One region of the Paraburkholderia caffeinilytica genome, then DNA from elsewhere that is predicted to be linked to it. Evidence: predicted binding sites of a transcription regulator. Region 1 holds the regulator's gene; the other holds the start of a gene.
What was found. The regulator LexA, encoded in region 1, represses DNA repair genes until DNA is damaged. The targets are predictions, from matches to a motif close to ACTGTATNNNNATACAGT.
Positions count from the first base shown of each region.

Region 2: recA (recombinase RecA) is a predicted target of LexA. The motif match lies at 6,941-6,958, and genes of this name have one in related genera.

Region 1 is NZ_CP031467.1:3,896,879-3,908,856, reverse strand. Features, by position in the region: gene DSC91_RS33745 (CysB family HTH-type transcriptional regulator) at 1-428, opposite strand, end outside; gene DSC91_RS33740 (sulfate/molybdate ABC transporter ATP-binding protein) at 542-1,600, opposite strand; gene cysW (sulfate ABC transporter permease subunit CysW) at 1,600-2,613, opposite strand; gene cysT (sulfate ABC transporter permease subunit CysT) at 2,610-3,512, opposite strand; gene DSC91_RS33725 (sulfate ABC transporter substrate-binding protein) at 3,716-4,765, opposite strand; gene lexA (transcriptional repressor LexA) at 5,081-5,731, shown strand; gene DSC91_RS33715 (hypothetical protein) at 5,800-6,144, shown strand; gene DSC91_RS33710 (DUF2939 domain-containing protein) at 6,321-6,983, shown strand; gene DSC91_RS33705 (universal stress protein) at 7,150-7,614, opposite strand; gene nodI (nodulation factor ABC transporter ATP-binding protein NodI) at 7,891-8,805, shown strand; gene DSC91_RS33695 (ABC transporter permease) at 8,871-9,698, shown strand; gene DSC91_RS33690 (hypothetical protein) at 10,727-11,149, opposite strand; gene DSC91_RS33685 (LysR family transcriptional regulator) at 11,343-11,978, opposite strand, start outside.
Region 2 is NZ_CP031467.1:1,459,033-1,471,010, forward strand. Features, by position in the region: gene DSC91_RS22575 (pilin) at 136-771, opposite strand; gene DSC91_RS22580 (TerC family protein) at 1,030-1,734, opposite strand; gene sucD (succinate--CoA ligase subunit alpha) at 1,880-2,761, opposite strand; gene sucC (ADP-forming succinate--CoA ligase subunit beta) at 2,928-4,097, opposite strand; gene DSC91_RS22595 (DUF2889 domain-containing protein) at 4,094-4,843, opposite strand; gene recX (recombination regulator RecX) at 5,029-5,742, opposite strand; gene recA (recombinase RecA) at 5,750-6,826, opposite strand; gene DSC91_RS22610 (response regulator transcription factor) at 7,095-7,874, shown strand; gene DSC91_RS22615 (sensor histidine kinase) at 7,884-9,422, shown strand; gene DSC91_RS22620 (MFS transporter) at 9,653-11,311, shown strand; tRNA gene DSC91_RS22625 (tRNA-Met) at 11,398-11,474, shown strand; gene DSC91_RS22630 (hypothetical protein) at 11,559-11,894, shown strand.

The DNA.
Region 1 (11,978 bases):
GCTTCGCCGTTGATGATCATCTGCGCAATCTGTTGCGGGCTGCCCTGGCGCAGCGCCAGATGCACCTTCGGGAACACCTCGGTGAATTGACGGATCACCTTCGGCAACGCGTAGCGCGCCTGCGTGTGAGTCGTCGCCACGACGAGGTGGCCGCTGTCCTGATCCGCGTATTGACGCGCGACACGGCGCAGATTCTCCGCGTCGAGCAGCATCCGTTCGATCAGTTGATGCACCGCCTTGCCCGGCTCGGTGAGGCCCGTCAGACGCTTGCCGCGGCGGATGAAAATATCGACGCCGAGTTCGTCTTCCAGATCCTTGATCTGTTTCGATACGCCCGACTGCGACGTGTACAACACGTTCGCCACCTCGGTCAGATTCATGTTCTGACGCACGGCCTCGCGCACAAAGCGCAATTGCTGAAAGTTCATCTGTATGTCTCCGGTTGAGCCAGAGTTGAGTTATTAGAGTTTGATTGAAACGCCGAGTGTTGTTGCGCTGCTCATGTTGCTGGTGTTGCTTGCGCTGCTGCTCGTCGCGCCGCTTATTGCGCCGGAAATACGCGCAACGCGCGCGGCACGGCCGTCACGCCGTCGCCAATCGTCAGTTGCAGATCGCGCCACGATTCGCGATCGAGCTCCGCCTCGAGCACATTGCCTTCACGGCCCGCCAGTTCCACGCGCACCGAGCCGCCGAGCGTCACCACGCGCCGCACGTCGACCACGATGCCTTCGCGGTGGCCGGACGCTTGAGGATACAACTGCAGATCGTGCGGACGGACATACGCGAACGCCGGCCCCTTGAAGTCAGCCTTGATCGCGACCGGCAGCGCCGCGCCGTCGACCACGAAGCCGCTCGCATCCACGTTGCCATGCAGACGGTTCGCCGCGCCGAGAAACTCGTAGACGAACGAGGTCTGCGGATGGTCGTACACGTCTTGCGGACTGCCCACCTGCTCCACATGCCCGCGATTCAACACGACGATCCGGTCGGCCACTTCGAGCGCTTCTTCCTGATCGTGCGTGACAAAGATCGTCGAGATATGCAGGTCGTCATGCAAACGACGCAACCAGCTGCGCAACTCCTTGCGCACCTTTGCATCCAGCGCGCCGAACGGTTCGTCGAGCAACAGGACTTTCGGTTCGACAGCCAGCGCGCGCGCCAACGCAATCCGCTGGCGCTGACCACCCGACAATTCCGACGGGTAGCGTTGCGCGAGCCAGTCGAGTTGCACGAGCTTCAGCAGTTCATGCACCTTCTCGCGAATCACCGCTTCCGAGGGCCGCTCCTTGCGAGGTTTCACACGCAAGCCGAACGCAACGTTCTCGAACACCGTCATATGACGAAACAGCGCGTAATGCTGGAACACGAAGCCGACCTCACGCTCGCGCGCACCGACCGTCGCGACGTCCTGGCCTTGCAGCTCGACCTGGCCGGCATCCGCGTATTCGAGGCCGGCGATCACACGCAGCAAGGTGGTCTTGCCACAACCCGACGGCCCGAGCAGCGCAACCAGTTCACCCGGCGGAAAGTCGAGCGAAACGTTATCGAGCGCGACGAAATCGCCGAAGCGCTTTTGCAGGTTACGAACGGTGATACCCATTACAGCTCTCCTTGCTTGAGCGCGTGTTGATGCGGTGCATGCGATGCATTGACGGACTGCGGAGCGGACGGCGGCGTGACCGGTCCTGCATACGCCGGCACATCGCGCGCGGCCGACAGTTCCGCCGACATATGGCGCTCGGCGAGCAGCTTCAGGCCGAGCGTCACGAGTGCGAGCAAGGCCAGCACCGACGCCACGGCGAACGCCGCCGAGAAGTTGTATTCGTTATAGAGAATTTCGACGTGCAGCGGCATCGTGTCGGTCTGGCCGCGAATGTGGCCGGACACCACCGACACCGCGCCGAACTCGCCCATCGCCCGCGCATTGCACAGGATCACGCCGTACAGCAGACCCCATTTCACGTTCGGCAGCGTGACGCGCCGGAAGATTTGCCAGCCCGAGGCGCCGAGCACGTGCGCGGCTTCTTCTTCGTCGTTGCCTTGCGCCTGCATCAGCGGAATCAGTTCACGCGCGACGAACGGGAACGTGACGAAGATCGTCGCCAGCACGATGCCCGGCACCGCGAAGATGATCTGCACGTTGTGATTCTGCAGCCACGGACCGAACCAGCCCTGTGCGCCGAACATCAGCACGTAGATCAAACCGGAGATCACCGGCGAAACCGAGAACGGCAGATCGATCAAGGTGGTCAGCAACGCCTTGCCGCGGAACTCGAACTTCGCGATACACCACGAAGCAGCGAGGCCGAACACGAGATTCAGCGGCACCGCGATCGCGGCCGTGATAACGGTCAGCTTGATGGCCGACAACGCATCCGGATCGACCAGCGATTCCAGATAGAAGCCGATGCCCTTGCTCAAAGCCTGATAGAACACGGCGACGAGCGGCACAACGAGAAACAGCGCGAGAAACAGCAACGCGATGCCGGTCAGAATCCAGCGCACGACGGGCGGCTCGGTAACCGGATCGGGCCGGCGCGCGACATTGAGCGGCGCGCGCGGCGCCACGGCGACAACCGCGGCATCCGTACCATTCAGGGAGCGGCGGCTCATTGCACACCTCCGCCCACGCCGATTGCCGCCGCACTCGCGGCGGCAGGCGCCGGGCCTGCGCCGCCACGGCTCGTGCGGCGCTGCAGATACCACTGCAGCGTATTGATGAACAACAGCATCAGGAACGACACCACCAGCATCACGACCGCCAGCGCCGTGGCGCCGGCGTAATCGTACTGTTCGAGCTTGGTGATGATCAGCAGCGACGTGATCTCCGATTTCATCGGCACGTTACCGGCGATGAAGATCACCGAGCCGTACTCGCCGAGCGCCCGTGCGAACGCCAGCGCGAAACCCGTGAGCAAAGCCGGGAACACCGCGGGCAACACCACGCGCCGGAACGTCAGCCAACGGGACGCGCCGAGGCACGCAGCCGCCTCTTCCTGTTCGCGCTCGAACTCCTCGAGCACCGGCTGCACGGTCCTCACGACGAACGGCAAACCGATAAAGGTCAGCGCGATCAGCACACCGGCCGGCGTGAAGGCAACCTTGATGCCGAGCGGTTCGAGAAACTGGCCGATCCAGCCATTGCCCGCATACACCGCCGCGAGCGAAATGCCGGCCACGGAGGTCGGCAAAGCGAACGGCAGATCGACCACCGCGTCGACGATACGCTTGAACGGGAAGGTGTAGCGCACCAGCACCCACGCGACCAGAAAGCCGAACACCGCGTTGATCAGCGCGCCGCCGAGGGCCGAGAAAAACGTCAGGCGATACGACGCGAGCACGCGCGGCGAGCTCACGGCGCGCACGAACTGGGCCCAGTCGAGCGTCGCGGTCTTGAGGAAGGTCGCCGCGAGCGGAATCAGCACCACGAGGCTCAGATAAGCCACCGTGATGCCGAGTGTCAGGCCAAAACCGGGCAACGCGCTCGGTTTGCGGAAGGTGAACGTCGTCATGCTCAGTACTCTTTCAGGGTTGAGGCCGGCGGCTCTTTTTTCGGCTGCCTGGCTGACCAGAAAGCGCGCCGGACGGCGCGCTTTCTGGCGAGGTGCGACTAATGCGGTCATCGGCTGCGCTCAACTGCAGCGTTCAACCGCGACCTTCAACTGCGGTGCCGACCGCGGCGTCCAGGCGCGCATCTCGTTCGACTGAGTGCCCGTTACTGTGGCGAGTAGATCGAATCGAACACGCCGCCGTCGGCAAAGTGCGTCTTCTGCGCGTTCGCCCAGCCGCCGAACGAATCGTCTACCGTGTACAGCTTCAGCTTCGGAAACTTCGAAATCAGCTCGGTCGGCACCTTGTTCGAACGCGGCCGATAGAAATTCTTCGCGGCGATTTCCTGGCCTTCCTCGCTGTACAGGAAGTTCAGATAGGCTTCGGCCAGCTTGCGCGTGCCGTGCTTGTCGACCACCTTGTCCACCACAGCAACCGGCGGCTCGGCCAGAATGCTCACCGACGGCACGACGATTTCAAATTTTTCCGGTCCGAATTCCTTCAGCGAGAGGAACGCTTCGTTTTCCCACGCAATCAGCACATCGCCGATACCGCGTTGCACGAAGCTGGTGGTCGCGCCACGTGCGCCCGAATCCAGCACGCCGGCATTCTTATAAAGCTTGCCGACAAATTCCTTGGCCTTCTGGTCGTTGCCGCCCGGCTGATGTTCCGCATAGGCCCAAGCGGCCAGGTAGTTCCAGCGCGCGCCGCCCGAGGTCTTCGGATTCGGCGTGACGATCGACACACCCGGCTTGATCAGATCGTCCCAATCCTTGATGTGCTTCGGGTTGCCCTTGCGCACCAGAAACACGATCGTCGACGTGTACGGCGAGGCGTTGTCCGGCAAACGCTTTTGCCAGCCCTTGTCGAGCAGACCCTTGTTAGCCAGCGCGTCGATGTCGTAGGCAAGAGCCAGCGTCACCACGTCCGCCTGCAAACCGTCCAGCACCGAGCGTGCTTGCGCACCCGAGCCGCCGTGCGACTGCTTGAAGGTGATCGTCTCGCCCGTTTTCGCCTTCCATTCCTTGCCGAATGCCTGGTTGACGTCCTGGTAAAGCTCGCGTGTCGGGTCGTACGACACGTTCAGCAACGTGGCGTCGGCTGCATGTGCCTGCGCCGTGACGCCAACCGCGGCGATCGTGCCGGCTGCGCCGAATGCGAGCGCCGCGATAAGTTTTCTGGTCCTGCCAGCCAGCCCCGTGCCTTGGTGATTCATGCCAACTTTCTCCGCGTTGTGGTCCGCTGAAACAGCGTGTGGTGTTGTCTTGCGTCGCGGTCACGTGCACATGAGCGCCAACTCGAAGGGCAGTCTATCGAAGAGCTTTCATCATTAAAAATAATGTTTCTTCATTTTTTAATACGCAAAAGTGGTAATGACGGCCGGATAAGGCGTTGCGGCACGAAAACGGGTGTTATGGCGTCCTTGGACGACGCTGGAGCGCCACCCAAAGTCACGAACTTAAAGTAAAGCTTGAATTGCGCGGAATACTGTATAAAAATACAGTCACCTGTTCATACATACAGTGGCGCTATGACCAAACTCACCGCACGACAGCAGCAGGTTTTCGATCTGATCCGCCGGGCCATCGAACGCACCGGCTTTCCGCCTACCCGCGCGGAGATCGCCGCCGAACTGGGGTTCAGCTCGGCCAACTCGGCAGAAGAGCATTTGCGGGCGCTGGCTCGCAAGGGCGTGATCGAACTCGCGGCCGGCGCATCGCGCGGCATTCGCCTGCTGGGCGGGGCGGAAGATTCGCCGTACCAGTTCACGCTGCCGCACGCCAGCATCATGCAACTGTCGTTGCCGCTGATCGGCCGGGTTGCCGCGGGTAGCCCGATCCTCGCGCAGGAACATATCTCGCAGCACTACGCGTGCGACCCGGCGCTGTTCTCGAGCAAGCCGGACTACCTGCTGAAGGTACGCGGGCTGTCCATGCGCGACGCGGGCATCTTCGACGGCGACCTGCTCGCGGTGCAGAAGAGAAGCGAGGCCAAAGACGGCCAGATCATCATCGCGCGCCTCGGCGACGACGTGACGGTCAAGCGCTTGAAGCGGCGGCCGAACGGTATCGAGCTGATCGCCGAGAACCCCGATTACGAGAACATCTTCGTTGAAACCGGCAGCGCGGAATTTGCGCTCGAGGGTATCGCCGTCGGGCTGATCCGCCCTGGCGAGTTCTAACCCCTGCTCGCTTCTGGCTCGCCAGCCAACCCAAAGCTGCCCCAACGTTGAATCGCCTGGAGAGACTCATGGAACGCCTTGCCCGCCTGCTGCCTTTTCGCCAGTTCGGTCGTCTGCGTCATCTGCGCAAGCTGGTGCCTTGCTCACTGATCGAGGCGTCCTCCGCCGTTACTCCGTCACTGTTCGACGCGCCCGCCGGCGTATCGAGCCTGCCGTCCTCGCTGCCGGCTTTTGCTCGCGTATCGTTGAATTCCGGGCTGAATACGGCTGAACCCGCGCGTCGCGCGCCGGTGCGCGTATATCACGGTCCGTCGCGGCTGATCATGGTGGGCACGGTAGACGCCGTGTGCCGCATGATCGACCGTTGCATCGCAGATGAAGCCAACGTGCACGGCGCGGTGTTCGAGTCATAAACTGTCCTCGCCCGTGCGCGGCATTCCACTGCGGCTGTGCGGCTGTGCGACGCCGGGCGTAAAGTGTTTCAGTCGTGTTTCACTCGCTCGCGCCTTCTCGAATATCGCATCGCGTGGGATCGTTTTCGCGTGACAGCGGTCCACGTTAGATCCCCTCTGATGGAGAGCCCCACTCGATGGCAGTTTCAACACGTACGAGGCGCAACGCCACCCGGCCACTGATCGTCACCTTGATTGTGATTGCGGTGATCGTCGCGTTGGGGTTCGGTTACGCGTCGCCTTACATGGCGCTGAATAACCTCAAACGCGCGGCGGATGCGCGCGATGCGCAAACCGTCAATGAATACGTCGACTTTCCCGCATTGCGCGAGAGCCTGAAGCAGCAGGTCACCGGCCTGTTGACACGCCGGCTCGACACCCAGGGCACCGGCAATCCGTTCGCGGCGATTGGCGCGATGATCGGTGTGGCGTTGATCGGCCCCCTGGTCGACGCTTATGCGACACCCGACGGCGTCGCGGCATTGCTGAACGGCATGCCGCCGCGCGGCAACCCGGGAGAACGACCACCTGTTCCAGCGGGCGCCGGCAATCCGCCGGCCACAACGGCGCCTGCACAAGAACCGACACCCCCTGTTCCCGGCAATACTGCCAACGGCGCAGCTAACAAGGGGAACAGCGCCGCGCCACCGCAGCCGCCGCAAACCACGGCGGGCTACCGCGGCCTCAACGAGTTCGTCGTCAACTACCAGCATGGCGCTGGCGACGCGCGCTACTCGGCGATCTTGCGGCGCGAAGGTTTGTTCACGTGGAAACTGGCCGCGGTCGATTTGAACAAGTGATCGCCCGGCAGGCGCAATCGACGGGGGCGTAGGTGCGAATCATAGTTTGGCCGAACGATCGCCGTGAACGCGCGACCGTTCGGTCGCGTGCCACATTCAGCTGATTCAGTTCAGCCGATTCAGTTCGGCTTATTCAGCCCAGCCCGCGCCCTCCTCTCGCCGTGCGTCAAGCCGCCGCCGCTTGCTGCTCCTGCGCAGAGGAGCACGCCACCAGAATGCTGCACGAGACCCGGTCGAGCAGTTGTGTATTCCCCGCGCCCATCCACCATCGTGACAGACCGGTGCGGCAACGGTGGCCGACCACCACGAGGTCGACATGCAATTCGCTGGCGAGATTGGCGATCTCGTCGATCGGATGGCCAAACGCAAAATGCCCTTGTGCGGTCACGCCGCGTTCGGTGAGCCAGTCCACCCCTTCCTGCAGGATGTCGCGGGCTGTTTTCTCGAAACTGCCGCAGGCCACATCGGTCAGCAGGCCTGCGCTTTGCGCGATGCTCGAGCGCATGTCAACCACGGACAACAAGTGTGTTTCCGCCTTCAGGTCCAACGCCAGGTCGGCGCCGCAACGTAACGCTTTGCGGCCTTCGCGCGAGCCGTCGTAGCACAGCAGGATTTTTTGGTAGCTCGCCATGATTTTTCTCCCATTCCGCGAGGAACGCGGTCTGAATGAATCATGGTGCGCCGCAATTCAGGTTGCAAGGGATGGAAAACGCTAAGTGCGCCCTAAACCGGTGCGTGCTGGATTCGTGGCGGGTTTCGGCCGGATTGGGGTCGCCCCCGGACCTTTGCCGCAACGCAAGAAACGCCGGCCGGCATGGTCGGCGGCGATCAACACCTCGCTGCCAATGCCATAGAATGAGCGGCCTTACCGGCCATTTACGTCTTTTCCCGGAGCCTCGATCGATTCATGTCTGAAGCCGCCATTGAATTCCACCAGGTTAAAAAGAGCTACGGCGAGAAAACGGTCGTCGACGGACTGTCGTTTCATGTAAACGCTGGCGAGTGTTTCGGCCTGCTCGGCCCGAACGGCGCCGGCAAGACCACGACGTTGCGCATGCTGCTCGGCATCGCCGCACCGGATGCCGGCGCGATCCGCCTGTGCGGCGAGCCGATTCCCGGCCGCGCGCGCGTGGCACGGGCGCGTGTCGGCGTCGTGCCGCAATTCGACAATCTCGATCCCGATTTCACCGTCCGCGAAAACCTGCTGGTGTTCGGCCGCTACTTCGGCCTGAGCGCCGCTCAATGCCGCGCAATGGTGCCGTCGCTGCTCGAATTCGCGCGCCTCGAGAGCAAGGCGGATGCGCGTGTGAGCGAACTGTCGGGCGGCATGAAGCGACGCCTGACGCTGGCTCGCGCGCTCGTCAACGACCCCGACGTGCTGATCATGGACGAGCCGACCACCGGCCTCGATCCGCAAGCGCGCCACCTGATCTGGGAGCGGTTGCGCTCGCTACTTGCACGCGGCAAGACAATCCTGCTCACCACGCACTTCATGGAAGAAGCCGAACGGCTGTGTCACCGCCTCTGCGTGATCGAGGAAGGACGCAAGATCGCCGAAGGCGCACCGCGTGCATTGATCTCATCCGAGATCGGTTGCGACGTGATCGAAATCTTCGGGCCCGATCCGGTCGCGTTGCGCGATGAATTGGCGCCGCTTGTCGAGCGTACCGAGATCAGCGGCGAGACGCTCTTCTGCTATGTGAACGACGCACAGCCCGTGCATGCCCGGCTCAAGCAACGCGCCGATCTGCGCTATCTGCATCGCCCGGCGAATCTGGAAGACGTGTTCCTGCGTCTGACCGGGCGCGAGATGCAGGATTGACGCGAATCGACAGCCGCTCTGCTCACAACCTTCTACCGCTATAACGACACGGCAACAGACACGCAATGGACGCACGCACTTACGAACCCCACGGCGAGGCACCGCCGAAGCAGGAAACCTTCGCCGCTTTCCCTGCCAACGCCGTGAACTGGATTGCGGTGTGGCGCCGCAACTATCTGGTGTGGCGAAAGCTCGCGATCGCTTCGATGTTCGGCAATCTTGCCGATCCGATGATCTATCTGTTCGGCCTGGGTTTCGGGCTTGGGCTGATGGTCGGGCACGTCGACGGCGTGTCGTATATCGCGTTTCTCGCTGCGGGCACGGTGGCATCGAGCGTGATGATGTCGGCGAGTTTCGAGTCGATGTATTCGGGCTTTTCGCGCATGCACGTTCAGCGCACGTGGGAGGCGATCATGCATACGCCGCTGACGCTCGGCGATATCGTGCTTGGCGAGGTGATCTGGGCGGGCAGCAAGTCGATGCTTTCAGGCGCGGCGATCATGCTGGTCGCGGGCGCGCTGGGCTACGCGAGTTTCCCGTCGATGCTGCTGGCGTTGCCGGTGATCGTGCTAACGGGGCTCGCGTTCGCGAGTGTCGCGATGGTGGTGACGGCGCTCGCCCCGTCGTATGACTTCTTTATGTTTTACCAGACGTTGGTGTTGACGCCGATGTTGCTGCTGTCCGGGGTGTTCTTTCCGGTTTCACAGTTGCCTGCCGCGGCGCGGATCGTGACTGAGTTTTTGCCTTTGGCGCATGCGGTCGATCTGATTCGGCCGGCTATGCTTGCGCGGCCTGTCGATGGTGCTGTTTTGCATGTTGCCGTGCTGGCGGTTTATGCGGTGGGTGGGTTTGTTGTTTCGGCGGTTTTGTTTCGGCGCAGGATGATGAAATAAGGTTTTTTGGGGCCCTGCGGGCTGGGTTTTTTCGCGAAGCGGGTGGAGGTTTTTTTGCCGTTGCGGCGCTTTCTGGCTGTTTGCCTGCGGCAGTGGTCTTTCCTTGAGTTGCTTGCCTGTTTTGTGGTTTTTGGCTGTGTTTCTTGGTTTGGTGCGCTTCCTTGAATTGTTAGTGCTTCTTGGTTTGGTGCCTTTCCTTGAATTGTTAGTGGTCTATTAGCGTTCGCCCCTGTGCGGGGCAGGCACCTACTTTCTTTGCCGCCGCAAAGAAAGTAGGCAAAGAAAGCGGCTCACACCGATCATGCTAAGCGGGCACCGTGGTTTGCAACGGGTAGTGGTGCATCTGGAATCTGTGTTCGTGCACCTGCATAGCCTAGTGACACGGGCGTCATTCTTCCGGCGGCGCTGCGCGCGCCGAAGAGCACTTCATAAAATCACCGGCTACGTTTGACGCTCGCGTCTTACCACCGGGCCGTGACTCATCATTGCTTCGCCTTCGCCTTCGCCACTGCAATCGCAATCGTCACTGCCACCGTCACCGCGATTGTGAGTGGAACGGTAGTTGTGGTTGTAGTCGCGACTTTGATTGCGGCGGTGATTGTGACCGGGGTTGGGACGGTGATTGCAGCACACCGACAGATCATTAGAAGTGGGGGCTAGGTGAATGCGGAGGCGCCTCGCCGAGGCGAAGCCGATGGTTCCCACCGCACTCAAACGAAGCCACTGGTTTCCCATGCAGACCCGTCCGCGACGCACGCAGTGCGGAGTGGGGGCTGATGAGCCCTTTGTCACAAGCGCACGCAGGGGCGCGGGCACGGATTCCAGATGCACCACTACCCGTTGCAAGCTACGGCGCCCACTTAGCATGAGCGGTGTGAGCCGCTTTCTTTGCCTACTTTCTTTGCGGCGGCAAAGAAAGTAGGTGCCTGCCCCGCACAGGGGCGAACGCTAACAGACCACTAGCAACTCAAGGAAAGGCAACACCGTAAGCACACCGACAAGAACGCGCCGCAAAGACAAAAAAAACCTCAATCCTCATCATCCGTCCAGGGAATCTCCACATCGGAAATAAAAGCCACCGTTGCAAACGGCCCCCCATCCTGACGCCCGATCTTCCCGTCGGCCCGCTGCCATTCAACCCTGAACACCGTGCCCGGATCATCGGCAATCAACCGGACCGTGCGAACCTCGTCCGGATCCGCTTCCTCGACAGGGCCGTCGAGCGAAACCTGCAATTCCTGCGGCCATAGTCCGTCGGTCGGATCGTAAATCTTGTCGCCGTCCGGAATCAGCGTGAATGCCTCCACGCCGATCGTCGCCGACGCCTCGACGATCATCTTGCCCAGCGCGCGCAGCAACGCCGTCGCCCGGGCCGAGTTGGCCTGACGAATTGCAAGATCCCCGCGCGTCAGCGCCTGCTCAAGTTTTGGGTTTGTTTTTTGTTGCGCCATTCGATGTCCTGAGTCCTATCGCTCTGTTGTGGACGGCACGCCGCATGCATTGCGCACCGCGCTCCATTTTTCGGGCTGAATCCTACCACTGGTATAGGCCGCAGCACCGCCAGCCGCGCAGTAGAAGCCGACCGGCCCGCTCCGTCCCCACAGTTTAGGTCGTGATTCGGCGTCCGGCAGGGAGATTTGCCTTTCAACGCGCCTCGCCTCGCTTTCGTGCCGGCTTCCGCGTCGCAGCATCCGCAGGCTTCGCACCGCCGATTTCTGCGATCAGATGGTCGCGGAACGCCTTCACCGACGGCGGCAACTGCCGTCCGGCCATCGTCTGCACCTGAATGCTGCGCTGGCGCATCTGCGGATGCGTCAGCGGCATCGCGACAAAGCCGTCGTCGGCGTAACGGTCGCGCACCGATAGCAGACCCGTGAACATGATCGCCCCGGACTTCTGCGCGTAGCGGTACATCGCGGCACTGTTGTTGCAGGTGAGATCGGGCTCGAGCAGCACGCCTTCGAGCGCACAGGTGATGTCGATCAACTGCCGGATCGTCGTGCCCGCCTCCGGCAGCACCAGCGGATAGCGCTGCAAATCGGCGAGCGACACCTTCGCGCGCGAGGCCAGCGGATGATCGGCGCGCAGCAGCGCCAGCACCGGTGCCCGCTCCGTGTGTTCGACCTTGACGCCCTTCTCCGACGCGAGACTGAACGTCAGCGCGAGATCGGCGTCGCCGTCGCGCACCCGGCGAGTGGCCTCGCCCGGCGCCATCACGGACAGCGTGAAGTCGATCCCCGGATAGTGGCGGCGGAACGCCGCCATCGCGCTGGGCAGGAA
Region 2 (11,978 bases), 2.1 Mb from region 1:
GAGTAACCGGAGGGCGTCAGCAACCGGCGCACTATACAAAAAAATTCTCCTGCTGTGCGCCGGCTGGGCTGAAATATCCCGAAAATCAGCCCTTTACGTTCGGATAACAACTCTCCCTATCTTTCGCCCCATTGCTTACGCACGACACTCCGGCGGCGCGAGATTCGACGGCAAGGAAGGCGCATCGGCCGGTGCGGGCCCTGCACCTGGCGCGGGCAACGAAGAGGCCGTTTTGCCGCCGGTGAAACATTCCCAGGTGACCGCGCCCGCCTGCACGACACCCTTGCTCAACGAAATGCGCGCAGTCGGTGCGTCGGCATTGTCCGGCACCGAAGGCACCAGGGTCAGCGTGTTCGACCCGGCCGGCGCGACGCGTGTCGTGAAGGCGACGGTAATCTGACCGGTGTCGTCGTCGACGTGCACGGATTCGACGTTGCGGGTGGCAGGCGGCGACGCATAACCGCCACCGAACGCATTGCCGCTCGCGGCGTTTTCGGACACCGCGAGCCGCGCGGATGCGGCCAGCGAGAGACCCTCGCCGACGCGGCTGCGGGCCAGATAATCCTGATACGCCGGAATCGCATAGGCCGCGATCACGCCGACAATCGCCAGCACGATCATCAGCTCGATCAGTGTAAAGCCGGAACCGAAACCGGAACCGAAACGGCGGCAGGCGCGTGCGAACGGCACGGTCCAGCGCGCCCGTTCGAACGCGCTCCGCGGTGAAAGCGTGGACTGTGAATAAGGGGAGTACGGCAAAGTGACGGTCATCGGCAGGCTCCTGAAACGAAAAACGCCTGCCCCTCGAATCGGGGACAGGCGTTTCAATCGTAACCAGCGGCGCGCGTTCGACACAGTCAGCCGAATGGCTAACGTAGCGCCGACGCGGCGGTGCTCAGGTCAGTCCAAGTCAGCTCAGGTCGGCGTGCGGCACGCATTGCGCTGGATCGCTGATGCCGTGGTTCAGGTTCAGGTTCAGCCCGCCACGCGGCCCGTGCCGCGACGCTCGACCGAAACCCGGATTCTGCGTCAAGCCGCCGCACGATGCGCGTTGCGGCGCTTGAGCAGATAACCGAGGATCACGACGAACAACGCACCGGCGATGCTCGTGCCGTACTCGGCCACCGGCGTATCGAGGATCGGCCACCGGTCGCCAGCGGGATCATTGATGATCAGGCCACCCGCAATCCAGCCGAGAAGCGCGGCACCGAACGTAATGATGACCGGAAAGCGGTCGAGCAGCTTCAGCACCAGCTGGCTGCCCCACACGATCAGCGGAATGCTCACCACCAGACCGAAAATCACCAGCGCCAGGCGATGCTCGGGGTCGGCCGCCTCCGCCGCGCCGGCAATCGCGATCACATTGTCGAGACTCATCACCGCGTCCGCGACGATGATGGTCTTGATCGCCGATATCAGCTTGTCGGCCGGCTTGACGTTCTCGTGGATGTCATGCGCAGGCGCCATCAGACGCACGCCGATCCACAGCAGCAACAGGCCGCCGGTGAACTTCAGCAACGGCACGTCGAGCAGCGCCACGGCAAACGCAATCAGCGCGATGCGCAGTGCGATGGCGCCGGCCGTGCCCCACAGCACGCCTTTCGTACGCTGCGCAGGCGGCAGGTTGCGGCAGGCAAGCGCGATCACGACCGCATTGTCGCCACCCAGCAGGATGTCGATGACGATGATCTGAATGACTGCGCCCCAATGGAGCGTGGCGAAAAACTCGAGCATGAGTAAAAGAATAAGAAGGAATCGGACGCGCGGGCAATAAAAAAGCGGAGGAGTTTGCACTCCCCCGCTTTTTACGACTTCCCGCTCACGAAAGGGTTTCGTAAGCGTATCAAAAACGCGCCGTGACTGCGCGCGAATTTCGTTTTTACAGCATCGCCTTCAGAAGACGCGCCATTTCCGACGGGTTCTTCGTGACCTTGATGCCGCAGGCTTCCATGATTTCCAGCTTGGCTTCAGCCGTGTCCGCACCGCCCGAGATCAGCGCGCCGGCGTGGCCCATGCGCTTGCCCGGAGGCGCCGTGACGCCGGCGATGAAGCCGACCACCGGCTTCTTCATGTTGTCCTTGATCCACTCAGCGGCATTCGCTTCGTCCGGACCGCCGATCTCGCCGATCATGATGACGGCGTCCGTTTCCGGATCGTCGTTGAACATCTTCATCACGTCGATGTGCTTCAGACCGTTGATCGGGTCGCCGCCGATACCGACTGCCGACGACTGGCCGAGGCCGATCGCCGTCAATTGACCGACTGCTTCGTACGTCAGCGTGCCCGAACGCGACACGACGCCGATGCGGCCCTTGCGGTGAATGTGACCCGGCATGATGCCGATCTTCAGTTCGTCCGGCGTGATCGTGCCCGGGCAGTTCGGTCCGAGCAGCAGCGTCTTGCTGTTCTTGGCGCGCATGCGTGCCTTGAGCTCGATCATGTCACGGACAGGAATGCCTTCCGTGATACAGATCGCCAGATCCAGATCGGCTTCCACCGCTTCCCAGATCGCAGCAGCAGCGCCTGCCGGCGGAACGTAAATCACCGACACGGTCGCGCCCGTTTCAGCCTTGGCTTCAGCGACGCTAGCGTAGATAGGAATGCCTTCGAAATCTTCGCCGGCCTTCTTCGGGTTCACGCCTGCAACGTACGCTTCGCGGCCGTTTGCATATTCACGGCAAGCACGCGTGTGGAACTGACCGGTCTTGCCGGTAATGCCCTGCGTGATGACCTTGGTGTCTTTGTTAATCAGAATCGACATGTATTGACCTCTGTTCGTTTGGCGCCGCGTGGTGGCGCCGCGAGGCAGGATGTTCTCCGCCCGCGTCGCTCACGCGCCGCCATTCGTAATCCTGGTTATCCTGGCAGGAGCGCCTAAAAACAGCGCCCTGCAACAGCCGCCTGGAAATCGCTTGGCTCAGTCTGGCTTACGCCTTGCCCGAAGCGGCCGCGACGACCTTCTGAGCCGCTTCTTCCATGCTGTCTGCCGCAATGATCGGCAGGCCGGATTCAGCGAGCATCTTCTTGCCCAGGTCTTCGTTCGTGCCCTTCATGCGAACCACGAGCGGCACCTTCAGCGACACGGCCTTCGACGCCGCGATCACGCCTTCCGCGATCACGTCGCAGCGCATGATGCCGCCGAAAATGTTGACCAGAATCGCGGTCAGGTTCGGGTTCTTCAGCATGATCTTGAACGCTTCCGTGACCTTCTCGGTCGTGGCGCCACCGCCCACGTCCAGGAAGTTCGCCGGTTCGCCGCCGAACAGCTTGATGGTGTCCATCGTTGCCATTGCGAGGCCGGCGCCGTTCACGAGGCAGCCAATGTTGCCGTCGAGCGAGATGTACGCGAGGTCGAACTTCGACGCTTCGACTTCAGCCGGATCTTCTTCGTCCAGATCGCGATACGCGACGATTTCCGGGTGACGGAACAGTGCGTTCGAATCGAAGTTGAACTTGGCGTCCAACGCGATGACCTTGCCGTCGCCGGTCAGGATCAGCGGATTGATTTCGGCCAGCGATGCGTCGGTTTCCCAGAATGCCTTGTACAGGCCTTGCAGGATCGAGCGCGCTTGCGGCAGCGACGCGGCGGGCACGCCGATCTTCGTTGCGAGCTCGTCGGCTTCGGCGTCTTTCAGACCGGTCGACGGGTCGACGGCGATCTTGTGGATCAGCTCAGGCGTCTTTTCCGCGACTTCTTCGACGTCCATGCCGCCTTCGCTCGATGCCATCACGACGATCTTCTGCGAAACGCGATCGATTACCAGGCCGACATACAGTTCCTTCTTGATGTCAGCGCCTTCTTCGATCAGCAGACGATTCACCTTCTGGCCTTCCGGACCGGTCTGGTGCGTGACGAGCTGCATGCCGAGGATCTGGTTCGAGTATTCGCGAACCTGATCCAGCGACTTGGCGACTTTCACGCCGCCGCCCTTGCCACGGCCACCCGCGTGGATCTGAGCCTTCACGACCCATACCGGGCCGCCGAGCTCTTCCGCGGCCTTGACCGCATCATCCACCGAGAAGACCGGCTTGCCGCGCGGTACCGCGACGCCGAATTTCCGCAGGATTTCCTTACCCTGGTACTCGTGAATCTTCATGCGTGATTCCCTTCAGTCTGAGAGTTGGATTGAACTTCGTTTCCGCTGCCGTCGTTCATGCCGGACGCGTTGCCGCCCTCACCTGTCTGGCGGGCTGCCCCGTCGCCTGACGAAGCCGCGCGATCCGCTGTATACGGAGCGCGGCTATACCAGCGCGGATAAAACTGTTGCACCGCCTCGCCGTCGAAACGCAGCGCGTGGCAGCGTCCCAACTGGAATGGCGGTTTGTTGTTGGAATGCTCGTCTGTGCTGTCTTTGCTTCTGGACTGCTCGTTCCCGGAACTCGCCGCTGCGCCCGGCGTGTCGTCATTGGTGTTCCACACGTCGCCGGCGAATGCCTGGATTGCGGCAGTCGGCAAGAGCGCACACAACTCCGTGAGATGCGTGCAGCCGGCCGTGCCGGCCAGCAAACGGGCAGCATCGCGACGGAAGTTGTGGAACAGATTGAGCCCGATGAGGGCACGGTAGGCGGGATTGCTGGCTTGGCACAAACCTGGATAGGGCACCCAGTCGGACGACGCCTCGGCGTCGACGACATTGAGCTTGCGATCGATGGTGATGCGAAGCCAGAGTTCATGGATCGGCTGACCATTGGGCCGGACGCCCGACGCAAGCACCACATCGCGCGGTTTTTCGTCGGTCAAGCACGCTTCCACATCCCACAGGCCATCGGCTCGCTCATAGGCTTCCGCTCGGATTGCGCGACGATGGCGCAACTGGCGGGATACGGGCTGGGAGAGCGGCATGCGGGAAGGAAAGGCCGGATTGGAAAACCCACGAATTTTAGCATACTGGGTATTTGAGACAGACCGGAATGCGCAGGGCCGCCCGGCAGGCCGGTGAGCGCGGCAGACGCTATCTCAAAGTGGGAACCGCGCAGGTATCCGGCACGAGCCGTGCGCCAAACAGGATGGCGCAGCTAGTCGCCACGTCACTCCTCGTCGAACCCTTTGAGGATTTTGCCGATCGTGGCGCCCGAGAATCCACGCGATGCCAGAAAGCGCGCCTGCTTGGCGCGCTCGGCCGGCGTTTCGGGAAGCCGGTCGAATTTCTTCCGCCAAACGGCTTGAGCGCGCGCCAGTTCGGTTTCGCGCAGTTGCGCACTGGCTTCTTCAACCAGCGTTTGGTCCACGGCATGTTGCTTCAATTCGCCGACGATCCGGCTCGCGCCCAACCGTGACGAGCGCCGATGGATCAGGCTTTCAGCAAACCGTGAGTCGGACAGCCAGTTTTCGGCTTCCAGCGAGTCGAGCAAGGTATCGAGCGAATCGGTTTCTTCGACGAACGGTTTCAGCTTGCGCGCCAGTTCGGAGCGGCTGTATTCACGTCGGGACAAATAGCCGAGCGCGCGTCCTTTTAACGAACGGGCCGGGCGTTGGGATTTCTTTGCGTCGTCCTGCCCCGGCTTCGCCTCGCCAGGTGTGCGACGCGAGCGGGTATAGGTGGTTTCGGTGGCTTCGGTGGCTTCGCTGGTTTCGGACGGATCCGTTGCAGGCTGCGCGGATGGATCAGACTGCGGCCGGCGACCTGCGGCGCGATCGTGCGCGTCGAACGACTCGAAGGGATCGTCATCGCGATCACACGGGCCGTCCGTGTTGCGTCCAGCGTTAGCAGCGTTGGACAACGGCCGGCCCTTGCGTATCACGTGCTGGTTACTCTTCTTCGCCTGCGACTTCAGCAGCCGCGCCGGTCGCCACTTCCGCCATGGCATTCACACCCAGCGATTCGCGGATACGGTTTTCGATCTCACGGGCGATGTCCGGATTTTCACGCAGGAACTCGCGTGCGTTGTCCTTACCCTGACCGATCCGTTCGCCGTTGTAGCTGTACCAGGCGCCGGCCTTGTCGACGATCTTCGCTTGCACGCCAAGGTCGATGATTTCGCCCTGACGCGAAATACCTTCGCCGTACAGGATGTCGAAAATCGCTTCCCGGAACGGTGGCGACACCTTGTTCTTCACGACCTTCACACGCGTTTCGTTGCCGATCACTTCGTCGTTCTTCTTGATCGAACCGATCCGGCGAATGTCCAGACGCACCGACGCGTAGAACTTCAACGCGTTACCACCCGTGGTGGTTTCCGGGTTGCCGAACATCACACCGATCTTCATACGGATCTGGTTGATGAAGATCACGAGGCAGTTGGTGCGCTTGATCGTACCGGTGAGCTTGCGCAGCGCTTGCGACATCAGACGCGCTTGCAGACCCGGCAGCGAGTCGCCCATTTCGCCTTCGATTTCAGCCTTTGGCACAAGTGCCGCGACCGAGTCGATCACGATCATGTCGATCGAGCCCGAGCGCACCAGTGCGTCGGCGATTTCGAGCGCCTGCTCGCCGGTGTCCGGCTGCGAAACCAGCAGCTCGTTCACGTTCACGCCGAGCTTGCCCGCGTACTGGATGTCCAGCGCGTGTTCGGCGTCGATAAACGCTGCCGTACCGCCGATCTTCTGCATTTCGGCGATGACTTGCAGCGTGAGCGTGGTTTTACCGGACGATTCCGGACCATAAATTTCGACCACACGGCCACGCGGCAAACCGCCGACGCCCAGCGCGATGTCGAGGCCGAGCGATCCGGTTGAGACCACCTGGATGTCTTCGACTACCTCACCTGCGCCGAGCCGCATGACCGACCCTTTGCCGAACTGCTTTTCGATCTGCGCAAGCGCGGCAGCGAGTGCCTTGCTTTTTTCAGCAGTCAGTCCAGCCGAGCCTTTCTTGCTTTCTTCCATGAATCGTCCTTTGCTATGATGAACGGCGTCTGAGGCAGATGTGCAGCCCGAGTTTCAACCCAAGTTTGACTTGTCCTTAATGTGTTCACCAAGGACAGCACACGAGACCCAGACACTGTATAAAAAAACAGTAGTTTTGGCAAGCGCGATTCTCATGCGAACGCGCATTTTTACCGTCGCGCTGCCCAACTACCCACAATAATTTTCGGAGACCGCTGTGCGCCGGGGGGATCACCCCACGGTGCCGGCAAGGCCAGGCTGGCGCACCATGCGAATTCTGATTGCCGAAGACGACAGCATACTCGCGGACGGCCTGGTTCGGTCCCTCCGCCAATCGGCCTATGCCGTCGATCACGTGAAGAACGGCGTCGAGGCCGACACCGCGCTGTCGGTGCAGACTTTCGACCTGCTGATCCTCGATCTGGGCCTGCCGCGCATGTCCGGGCTCGAGGTGCTGCGCCGCCTGCGCGCCCGCAACTCGACCGTGCCCGTGCTGATTCTCACGGCGGCGGACAGCGTCGACGAACGCGTCAAAGGCCTCGACCTCGGCGCCGACGACTACATGGCCAAGCCCTTCGCGCTGAACGAACTCGAGGCGCGCGTGCGCGCCCTGACGCGGCGCGGCGCGGGCGGCGGCCCGACGGTGGTGCGGCACGGTTCGCTGTCGTTCGACCAGGTCGGCCGGATCGCCTATGTCAACGAGCAGGTGATCGACCTGTCGGCGCGCGAACTCGGTTTGCTCGAAGTGCTGCTGCAGCGGATCGGCCGACTGGTGTCGAAGGAACAGCTCGTCGACCATCTGTGCGAATGGGGCGAAGAAGTCAGCAATAACGCGATCGAAGTCTACGTGCACCGGCTGCGCAAGAAGATCGAGCCGAGCGGCGTACGCATCATTACGGTGCGGGGCCTCGGGTATTGCCTCGAGAAAGCCGCCCTGCCGTCAAACGCGAACCCGAACCCGAACCCAAGCGCCGACGCGCCCGCTGAACCCGATCCGTCCTCCTCGTCCCCGTCGGCCGCAATGCCGGCGAGCCACCACTACAAATAGAGGCCGCCCATGTCCGCACGCGCAGACCGCGCTACGGCGCACGCGGCGGACCTCGACGAGGTGCGCGACGAGCGCTACGCCAATCCGTTCGCCCCGCCCGACGAGACCGAAGCCGCCGCTGAAGCGCGCCCGCGCTCGCTGTTCGGCGAGATTCTCGACTGGATGCTGGCGCCGCTGCTGCTGCTTTGGCCGATGAGCCTCGCGGTCACCTACCTCGTCGCCAAGTCGATCGCCAACGGCCCGTTCGACCGCGCGCTCGAAACCGACGCCTACGTGCTCGCCCGCCAGATCCATCCGATCAACGGCGTGGCGGAGCTGTCGCTGCCCGATTCCACCCGCGACTTTCTGCGCGCCGACAATGTCGACAGCGTGTTCTATCAGGTGCTCGGCACGCGCGGCGAGCTGGTGGGCGGCGAGCGCGACATGCCGCTGCCGCACGAGGAGGATCGGCCGCAACCGGGTCTCGTCGAATTCCGTGACGACGTATTGCGCGGCAACGATATCCGCGTCGCCTATACGACCGTCGAGTTTCCGCAGACGCCCGGTGCGCAGCCGGTGCTGGTGCAGGTCGCCGAGACGCTCGACAAGCGCAGCCAGCTTGCCAACGACATCATCAAAGGTGTGATCCTGCCGCAGTTCGTGATCCTGCCGCTGGCGATCGTGCTGGTGTGGTTCGGCCTGTCGCGCGGACTCGCGCCGCTGCATGCCCTGCAGGCGCATATCCGGGCGCGCCGCCCGGACGATCTGTCGCCGCTCGAAGCCCGCCGCGCGCCGCCGGAAATCGAGCCGCTGGTGACGTCGTTCAACGATCTGCTGACGCGCCTCGAACAGAACATGGAGTTGCAGAAGCGCTTTATCGCCGACGCCGCGCATCAGATGAAAACCCCGCTTGCCGGCCTGCGCACCCAGGCCGAGCTCGCGCTGCGCCAGGACGCCTCCGCGGAAGTCCACCGCTCGCTTGAACAGATCGCCACCAGCTCGGAGCATGCGGCGCGCCTCGTCACCCAGTTGCTGGCGCTGGCGCGCGCGGAAAACCGCATGTCAGGCCAGATTTTCACGCCGGTCGAGGTGACCGAGGTGGCGCGCAGCGCGGTGCGGGACTGGGTTCAGGCCGCGCTCGCCAAGCAGATGGACCTCGGCTACGAAGCCCCCGAAGAGCCGGTCGAAGTCGACGGCAATCCGGTCATGCTGCGGGAAATGCTGTCGAATCTGATCGACAACGCGATCCGTTACACGCCGGCTGGCGGGCGAATCACCGTGCGGGTGCGGCACGACGTGGCGGCGCGGCTCGTGCATCTGGAAGTAGAAGACACCGGACTCGGCATTCCGGTAACCGAGCGCTCGCGGGTGGTCGAGCGGTTTTACCGGATTCTCGGCCGCGAAGGCGACGGCAGCGGCCTCGGGCTCGCGATCGTGCGCGAGATCACGACGATGCACGGTGGGGAGATGACGATCGACGATAACGTCTATCAAACCTCCCCTCGGCTTGCCGGAACGCTCGTGCGCGTCAGCTTGCATGTGCTCGAGCGGGCCCGGGACTTACCCTAAGGGCGCAAGAACCCACGCCTGAGGCGCCGCCATATTGAGATACGTTTGCCAAAACTTAAGCGAACTTGCCGGGGCATTATCGAATTTTGACGGCATATCCCGTCACACACCCGAAACCGCTATTTCACCCCTCCACGTCAGTACGCCGTAAGTTTCCACTCCAATAATCGGTTCCACGGGAACGCCTTTGCCGGCGGATCGCGTGCACATATCAATATTGGAGACGACATATGGCTACCGTTGGCGGGCAACTCTCCCACGCGCCGATGACGCGCGATGAGAAGCGGGTGATCTTCGCATCGTCGCTAGGTACGGTTTTCGAGTGGTACGACTTCTATCTGGCCGGCTCACTCGCCATCTTCATCAGCAAGAGCTTCTTTTCCGGCGTCAATCCGACTGCCGCCTTCATCTTCACGCTCCTCAGTTTCGCCGCGGGCTTCGCGGTGCGGCCGTTCGGCGCAATCGTGTTCGGCCGTCTCGGCGACCTGGTCGGACGCAAATACACGTTTCTCATCACGATCGTGATCATGGGTTTGTCGACCTTCCTGGTCGGCTTCCTGCCCGGCTATGCCTCGATCGGCATTGCGTCGCCGGTGATCTTCATCGCGATGCGCATGCTGCAGGGTCTGGCGCTCGGCGGCGAATACGGCGGCGCGGCCACCTACGTCGCGGAACACGCACCGGCGGGACGCCGCGGTTTCTACACCGCGTGGATCCAGACCACCGCCACGCTCGGCCTGTTCCTCTCGCTACTGGTGATTCTCGGCGTGCGCACGGCCATGGGCGAAGACGCGTTCGGCGCATGGGGCTGGCGCGTTCCGTTCCTCGCGTCGATCATCCTGCTCGGCGTGTCGGTATGGATTCGCCTGCAACTGAATGAATCGCCGGTGTTCGCGCGCATCAAGGCCGAGGGCAAAACCTCGAAGGCGCCGCTGACCGAAGCATTTGGCCAGTGGAAGAACCTGAAGATCGTGATCCTCGCGCTGATCGGCCTGACCGCCGGCCAGGCCGTGGTCTGGTACACGGGCCAGTTCTACGCGCTGTTCTTCCTGACGCAAACGCTGAAGGTCGACGGCGCATCGGCCAACATCCTGATCGCAATCGCGCTCCTGATCGGCACGCCGTTCTTCCTGTTCTTCGGCTCGCTGTCGGACCGCATCGGCCGCAAACCGATCATCATGGCCGGTCTGCTGATTGCCGCCTGTACGTACTTCCCGCTGTTCAAGGCGCTGACTCACTACACGAACCCGGCGCTGGAGGCCGCTACAGCAAAGGCGCCGATTGTCGTGATTGCCAACCCGGACGAGTGCTCGTTCCAGTTCAATCCGGTCGGCACGGCCAAGTTCACGAGTTCGTGCGATATCGCCAAGAGCGCGCTCTCGAAAGCCGGCTTGAACTATGAGAACGTCGCGGCGCCGGCGGGCTCGCTGGCGGAGATCAAGGTCGGCGATACGGTGATCAACACGTATGACGGCAAGGCCGCCGACGCCAAGGACCAGGGCAAGGCGTTCGACAAGACCCTGGCTACCACGCTGAAGACCGCCGGCTATCCGCCGAAGGCCGATCCGTCGCAGATCAACTGGCCGATGAGCGTAGTGATCCTGACGATCATGATGATTTACGTGACGATGGTCTACGGGCCGATTGCGGCGATGCTGGTGGAGATGTTCCCGACGCGCATCCGCTATACCTCGATGTCGCTGCCCTATCACATCGGCAATGGCTGGTTCGGCGGCTTCCTGCCGGCGACCGCCTTCGCGATCGTGGCGGCCAAGGGCAACATCTACTCAGGGCTGTGGTATCCGATTGTGATTGCGCTTGTCACGCTCGTGATCGGTATGTTGTTCGTCCGCGAAACCAAGGACTCGGACATCTACGCGAAGGACTGAAACGCCTGATGGCCGGGGCAATTTAAAAAAGTTGCGCATCGGGGGTTGACAGCCCCCGGCCCTATCCTCATAATCTCGCTTCTTTCGGCGAATTAGCTCAGTTGGTTAGAGCGACGGAATCATAATCCGCAGGTCCGGGGTTCGAGTCCCTGATTCGCCACCAGTTGCAAGGAAAAGCCGCTGATCCACAAGGTCAGCGGCTTTTTTGTTTTGGCTTTCCAAACAGCAACTTCAAGGAGGTTTCTTGATGACGTTCCGCACTGCCGCGCTTGCCGTGGCCACCGCATCTCTCACGCTTTTCACCGCCGCCTCTCCGCTCACCGTCAACGCCCAAACGTCGCCCGACAGTCAGTGGCGCGCCAGTTCGCTCATGCTTTCGACGCTGCTGCAGGACGGCTACAAAATCGTCGCGGTAGTAAATGACGCGCACGGAAATGCCAGCCCGGCCGATACGATTTTCGTCCAGCGCGATCAGAGCGCGTTCAAATGCATCGATCCGTCGCCGGCCGATACGAAAACCAAGGCAGCCTGTTACGAGCTGGTCCAGCCGTCCGGTGCGGTTGCGGCGTCTGAGGCCAAATAGGCAAGTACTCGCAAGCGGCGACGACGGCAGTGAAGTAGTCGCGCACTTGCGGCGTTCGAGGTCGACTAGTCGAGCGCGCGCCGT